DNA from 2 places in the Serratia sp. FDAARGOS_506 genome. Region 2 is predicted to be linked to the other one. Evidence: predicted binding sites of a transcription regulator. Region 2 holds the regulator's gene; the other holds the start of a gene.
The links. The regulator PurR, encoded in region 2, represses purine synthesis genes. The targets are predictions, from matches to a motif close to CANGCAAACGTTTGCNTG.

Region 1 (3,597 bases), 1.4 Mb from region 2:
GAAGGCGAAAAAAAACGGCGCCGCATGGGCGCCGTTTAGGCAAGGTTCAGGCTGCGCGCATCAGTCGGCGGCGTGACCCTGCTCAGGCAAGCGTTCGCCGTCCAGCCAGGCGGCGCCATCGCGTATTGCCAAGCGGCCGTCGACGAACCAGCTCACCACCAGTGGATAGATCGTGTGTTCCTGGGTTTGCACCCGTTCAACCACGTCATCCTCCTCGTCGTCAGCGAAAATCGGCACCTTGGCCTGCAAAATCACCGGGCCGCCGTCGAGTTGTTCGGTCACGAAGTGCACCGAAGTGCCATGCTCGCTGTCGCCGTTGTCGATGGCCTGACGGTGGGTATGCAGCCCCGGGTATTTCGGCAGCAGGGAAGGGTGAATGTTCAGCATGCGGCCAGCATAGCGCTGCACGAACTGCGGGCTGAGGATGCGCATGTAGCCGGCCAGCACCACCAGATCGGGCTGGTACTCGTCGATAGCGTCCGCCAACGCGGCGTCGAACGCCGCGCGATCGGCGTAAGCCTTGGCATCCAGCGCTTGGGCGGCGATGCCGGCCGCCTTGGCGCGCTGCAGGCCGTAAGCCTGCGCCTTGTTGCTGAACACCGCCACGATCTCGGCGGCGATGCGCCCCTGCTGGCAGGCGTCAATCAGCGCCTGGAGATTGCTCCCCTGGCCGGAGACCAACACCACGATCTTTTTCATCAGTTGATGACCACTTGTTGTTCGTCGGAAGAGGCGGTCAGTTTACCGATTTTCCACGCTTTTTCACCTGCTGCGGTCAACAGCGCGATGGCCGCTTCCACTTCGGCTTCCGGCAGGGCGATGACCATGCCTACGCCGCAGTTGAAGGTGCGGTACATTTCATGACGGCTGACGTTACCGGCCTGCTGCAGCCAGGTGAACACCGCCGGCCATTGCCAGCTGGCTTCGTCGATCACCGCCTGCATGCCTTCCGGCAGCACGCGTGGAATGTTTTCCCAGAAGCCGCCGCCGGTGAGGTGAGCGATGGCGTGTACGTCCGCCTTCTCGATCAGCTCCAGCACGGACTTCACGTAAATCTTGGTCGGCGCCAGCAGGTGGTCGGCCAGCGGCTTGCCTTCCAGCTGAGTGGCGGTCGGATCGGTGTTGCTCACTTCCAGGATTTTGCGCACCAGCGAGTAGCCGTTGGAGTGCGGGCCGGAAGCGCCCAGGGCGATCAGCGCGTCGCCGGACTGCACTTTGCTGCCGTCGATGATCTCGGATTTTTCGACCACGCCGACGCAGAAACCGGCCACGTCGTAGTCTTCGCCGTGGTACATGCCCGGCATTTCAGCGGTTTCGCCGCCCACCAGCGCACAGCCGGACTGTTTGCAGCCTTCGGCGATGCCGGTGATCACGCTGGCTGCGGTGTCCACATCCAGCTTGCCGGTGGCGTAGTAATCGAGGAAGAACAGCGGCTCGGCGCCCTGAACCACCAGATCGTTGACGCACATCGCCACCAGATCGATGCCGATGGTGTCGTGGCGTTTCAAATCCATCGCCAGACGCAGCTTGGTGCCCACGCCGTCGGTACCGGAAACCAGCACCGGCTCGCGGTATTTCTGCGGCAACGCACACAGGGCGCCAAACCCGCCCAGACCGCCCATCACTTCCGGGCGACGGGTCTGTTTAACTACACCTTTGATGCGGTCTACCAATGCGTTGCCTGCATCGATATCGACACCTGCGTCTTTATAGCTGAGAGAGGTTTTGTCGGTCACTGCGCGATTCCCCACGACGGTTTGCGGTTTGAAAACTGTGCTTCCGATGTTGATTCCGGAATAAGGCGCGGCAATTCTAACAGCGCAGGCAAACGTTTGCGAGCGGCTTGTGAACCGGCTCCGCTTTTTCGTCATCTATACTGATATTCAAACTTTTGTTGATCCCGATCGGGCTATTGTGGGTGGCGCGGCAAAAAAAAGGAGGTATAATCCCGCGATTTTTTTGGCCGCAACCACCTTAATAGGAGAAAAATGATGAAGATCGTTGAGGTGAAACACCCGCTGGTAAAACACAAGCTTGGCCTGATGCGCGAAAATGACATCAGCACCAAACGCTTCCGTGAGCTGGCCTCAGAAGTGGGTAGTTTACTGACCTATGAAGCGACCGCCGATCTGGAGACGGAAAAAGTCACCATCGAAGGCTGGTGCGGGCCAGTTGAAGTGGATCAGATCAAAGGGAAAAAGATTACCGTAGTGCCTATTCTGCGCGCTGGCCTGGGCATGATGGAAGGGGTGCTGGAGCACGTGCCGAGCGCGCGCATCAGCGTGGTGGGCGTTTACCGCGACGAAGAAACCCTGGAGCCTGTGCCTTACTTCCAGAAGCTGGTTTCCAACATCGAAGAGCGCATGGCGTTGGTCGTCGACCCGATGCTGGCCACCGGCGGTTCGATGATCGCCACTATCGATCTGCTGAAGAAAGCCGGCTGCCACAGCATCAAGGTGCTGGTCCTGGTGGCGGCGCCGGAAGGCATCGCCGCGCTGGAGAAAGCGCACCCGGACGTTGAGCTGTACACCGCCTCCATCGATCAGTGCCTGAACGACAAGGGCTACATCGTGCCTGGCCTGGGCGATGCGGGCGACAAGATATTTGGTACCAAGTAAACATTTGAGCCGACTTAACGAGTCGGCTTTTTTATGCTCTTCGTCTTTCAAGCTACAGCGTTGTTGGCTGCAGGCAATAACCCCAGTCACTTATTTGATATAAGCTCCTGGGGATTATTGCCTTGGCCGCCTGGCTGTAACTTGAAATCCATTGAGCATAGACAATTCAGCTTGCATAACGATTAATGACTCAGAGGAAAAGCACACATGACCCGTCGCGCCATCGGCGTCAGCGAGCGCCCGCCGCTGCTCCAGACCATTCCGCTCAGCTTCCAGCACCTGTTCGCCATGTTCGGCGCCACCGTGCTGGTGCCTATCCTGTTCAAGATCAACCCGGCGACCGTGTTGCTGTTCAACGGCATCGGCACGCTGCTGTATCTGTTCATCTGTAAAGGCAAGATCCCGGCCTACCTCGGTTCCAGCTTCGCGTTTATCTCGCCGGTGCTGCTGCTGTTGCCGCTTGGTTATGAAGTGGCGTTAGGCGGTTTCATCATGTGCGGCGTGCTGTTCTGCCTGGTGGCGCTGATCGTGAAAAAAGCCGGCACCGGCTGGCTGGACGTGATGTTCCCGCCGGCGGCGATGGGGGCGATCGTTGCCGTTATCGGCCTGGAGCTGGCGGGCGTAGCGGCCAACATGGCGGGGCTGCTGCCGGCGGAAGGCACCAGCGCCGACTCGACCACCATCACCATTTCGCTGGTGACATTGGCGGTTACGGTGCTCGGTTCGGTGCTGTTCCGCGGTTTCCTGGCGATTATCCCGATCCTGATCGGCGTGCTGGTGGGCTATGCGCTGTCGTTCTTCATGGGCGTGGTAGATTTGACTCCGATCCGCGAGGCGCACTGGTTCGCGCTGCCGACCTTCTACACTCCGCGCTTTGAGTGGTTCGCCATCTTCACCATTCTGCCGGCGGCGCTGGTGGTGATCGCCGAGCACGTCGGCCACCTGGTGGTGACCGCCAACATCGTGAAAAAAGACCTGA
Region 2 (3,597 bases):
TCGCCGCGCACTGGCGAAGAGATCCGCATCAGCCAGCTCGACAACGACTATTGGCAAAACCACTATATCGGCGCACGCCGCGTAGTGACGCCGAAAACCATTCGTTAATACCCTGTTCTGCGCGGTTGCGGCCCCGGTCGCAACCGCCTGCTCAAGCTATCGCCCATCGCACTTCCCCACGCGCATTTCTCGCTTTTCCTCCTGTTTTTTATGATGAAAATTGTTAAGATTGAATGACCACAATAAAAAACGGCCCATATGGCTCTCGCCCCGGCGGGAAGCGAGTGGCGCCGTAAAGGAGGAAGCAATGTCGTTTGAATTACCTGCATTACCGTATGAGAAAAACGCGCTCGAGCCGCACATCTCCGCCGAGACCCTGGAATACCACTACGGCAAGCACCACAACACCTACGTGGTTAACCTGAACAACCTGGTGAAAGGCAGCGAGTTCGAGGGCAAATCGCTCGAAGAGATCATCAAAACCTCTAACGGCGGCGTCTTCAACAACGCAGCACAGGTGTGGAACCACACTTTCTACTGGCACTGCCTGTCGCCACAGGGCGGCGGTGAACCGCAGGGCGAACTGGCGGCGGCGATCGTCAAATCCTTCGGCTCATTCGCTGCGTTCAAAGAGCAGTTCACCGATGCCGCAGTGAAAAACTTCGGCGCCGGCTGGACCTGGCTGGTGAAAAAACCGGACGGCACGCTGGCGATCGTCAACACCTCCAATGCGGCCACCCCGCTGACCGGTGAAGACAAACCTCTGCTGACCGTTGACGTATGGGAACACGCGTATTACATCGATTACCGCAATGCGCGTCCAAAATACCTGGAAAACTTCTGGGCGTTGGTCAACTGGGCTTTCGCGGCGGAAAACCTGGCGTAAGCGCAGGCCTTGCCTAAGTGACGAGGCGCAGCGTGGCTGCGCCTTTTTTAAAACTGGCGGGAAATCAGTTCAACGCAGCGACAAAGCTGAAAGCGATGATCATCGCCAACGCACAAACGGTGGTGAACAGCGACATCTTCAGATCGGTATCCATGACAACTCCTTTAAAATGGGCTTTCCTAAGGATAAAAGGCGCACAATTAGTACGTCAAATCATTTTCCCACAGTTCGCCGATAAAATCTTGTTATCATTTCCCGGTTTATAATCTCGATTACCTCTTCCACTTTTGTTCAATATGCGACAAAATTCGCAGTTCACAACTGCGTACCGGCATCCATGCCCCTCCTGATTAAGCGCTGAAGACTTCAACACACTAAAAACTCAGTTTTCGCTTCTCTGGAGAAGGATCTACGCAGGCAAACGATTAACATCACACTTACATGCTGTAAACATGTGAGTTCAGGAGTCATTCCTTACATGGCAACGATTAAAGATGTGGCCAAACGCGCGGGCGTTTCCACCACCACCGTTTCGCACGTCATCAATAAGACTCGTTTCGTCGCCGAAGAGACCAAAGCGGCCGTGTGGGCCGCCATCAAAGAGCTGCATTACTCGCCGAGCGCCGTGGCGCGCAGCCTGAAAGTCAATCACACCAAGTCGATCGGCCTGTTGGCCACCTCGAGCGAAGCGCCCTACTTCGCCGAAGTGATCGAAGCGGTGGAAAACAGCTGCTACAGCAAAGGCTACACCCTGATCCTGTGCAACTCGCACAACAATCTGGACAAGCAGCGCGCCTACCTGGCGATGCTGGCGCAAAAGCGCGTCGACGGCCTGCTGGTTATGTGCTCCGAATACCCGGATCAGCTGCTGGGCATGTTGGAAGACTACCGCAACATCCCGATGGTGGTGATGGACTGGGGCGCCGCGCGTGGCGACTTCACCGACACCATCATCGATAACGCCTTCGAAGGCGGCTATCTGGCCGGCCGTTACCTGATCGAGCGTGGCCACCGCGATATCGGCGCCATTCCGGGCCAGCTGTCGCGCAACACCGGCGGCGGCCGTCATCAGGGCTTTATGAAGGCGCTGCAGGAAGCACATATCGAGATTCGCGAAGAGTGGATCGTTCAGGGCGACTTCGAACCGGAGTCCGGCTATAAGGCGATGCACCAAATCCTGTCGCAAAAACAACGACCGACCGCGGTATTCTGCGGCGGCGACATCATGGCGATGGGCGCCATCTGCGCCGCCGACGAGCTGGGGCTGCGAGTGCCGCAGGATATTTCCGTGATCGGTTACGACAACGTGCGCAACGCCCGCTACTTTACCCCGGCACTGACCACCATTCATCAGCCTAAAGAGCGCCTGGGCGAAATGGCCTTCACCATGCTGCTGGATCGCATCATCAGCAAACGCGAAGAGTCACAGGTGATCGAAGTGCATCCTAAGCTGGTCGAACGCCGCTCTGTCGCCGACGGCCCGTTCATCGACTACCGCCGCTAATCCCCCGCGCCGGAAGCCTGCGCGGCTTCCGGTTCCGCCTCGCTCAACCACTCCTGATTCAGCGTCTCGCCATCGCCCAGATACGCCAGCAGCCAGCTCATCGCCGGTGACGGTTTATCCTGTTGCCAGGTCAGACAGCAAGGGCTGGCGGGAAACGGTTGCTGCAGCTGCAACGCCTTCAGCTCACCGCGCTGCACCCGCGGCAGTGCCCGATGCGCCGGCATCATGCCGACGCACAACCCGGCGCACAAACAGTCGAGTGCCGAAGTCCAATCTGGCACCACCAGTCGCCGCTGGTTATCCAGCGTCCAGGTGACGCGCTTGGGCAGGTTGCGCGAGGTGTCCTCCAGGCAAAGCGAAGGATACGGCCGCAGTTGATCGTCATTCAGCGGCCCCGCCAACTGCGCCAGCGGGTGCTGCGGGCTGACCACGCACAACCAGTTCATATAACCCATGTCGCGAAAGGCGAAGCCGCCACCGACCGGCACCGCGCGCGTGGCGCCGATCGCCATGTCCGCCCTGCCGTCCACCAGCGCATCCCACACGCCGTTGAACACCTCGGGTTGCAGCATCAGTTCAACGTCGGGGAAATGACGGTAGAAATCCAACACCAGCTGGCGGCTGCGTTGCGGTTTGACGATGATGTCCACCGCGATATTCAGCTGGCCGCGCCAACCGTTGGCCACCTGCTGACAATGACGGCGGGTGTCGAGCATTTTTTTGATAACAGCTCGCGCATCCTTGATAAACAGTGCACCGGCCGGTGTCAATTCCACATCGCGGTGACGCCGCTCAAACAGCGGCACCGCCAGCCATTGCTCCAGCTGCCGTACGGTATAGCTGACCGCCGACGGGACCCGGTGCAATTCCTGCGCCGCCGCGCTGAAACTGCCGGTGCGCGCCACCGCGTCGACGACTTCAAGAGAATATTCAGACCACATCGTTTTGCCTTCAATTTTTTTAACAGCACTTTGCAAATATTACCGTTTCACAAGCAGAGATCCAGCCGGATACACTGACCGGCGCTAAAAACCTGCGACACTAAAATATTAACGAGAAATACCATGCGAAATTCCTTTGGCTTTATGTTCTACCTCGCCGGCCTGAGCATGCTGGGTTATCTGGCGACCGATATGTACCTGCCCGCCTTCGGCGCCATGCGGGAGGAACTGCAAATTTCCGCCGGCGCGGTGAGCGCCAGCCTGAG

Region 1: the regulator PurR is predicted to act here: its motif matches at 1,822-1,839, upstream of purM (phosphoribosylformylglycinamidine cyclo-ligase).

Annotation. Positions count from the first base shown of each region.
Region 1 covers NZ_CP033831.1:201,570-205,166, reverse strand. Annotated here, with positions in the region: gene purN (phosphoribosylglycinamide formyltransferase) at 61-699, opposite strand; gene purM (phosphoribosylformylglycinamidine cyclo-ligase) at 699-1,736, opposite strand; gene upp (uracil phosphoribosyltransferase) at 1,992-2,618, shown strand; gene uraA (uracil permease) at 2,826-3,597, shown strand, end outside.
Region 2 covers NZ_CP033831.1:3,627,789-3,631,385, reverse strand. Annotated here, with positions in the region: gene EGY12_RS17685 (C40 family peptidase) at 1-108, shown strand, start outside; gene sodB (superoxide dismutase [Fe]) at 308-886, shown strand; gene EGY12_RS17675 (YnhF family membrane protein) at 951-1,040, opposite strand; gene purR (HTH-type transcriptional repressor PurR) at 1,365-2,390, shown strand; gene punR (DNA-binding transcriptional activator PunR) at 2,387-3,331, opposite strand; gene punC (purine nucleoside transporter PunC) at 3,455-3,597, shown strand, end outside.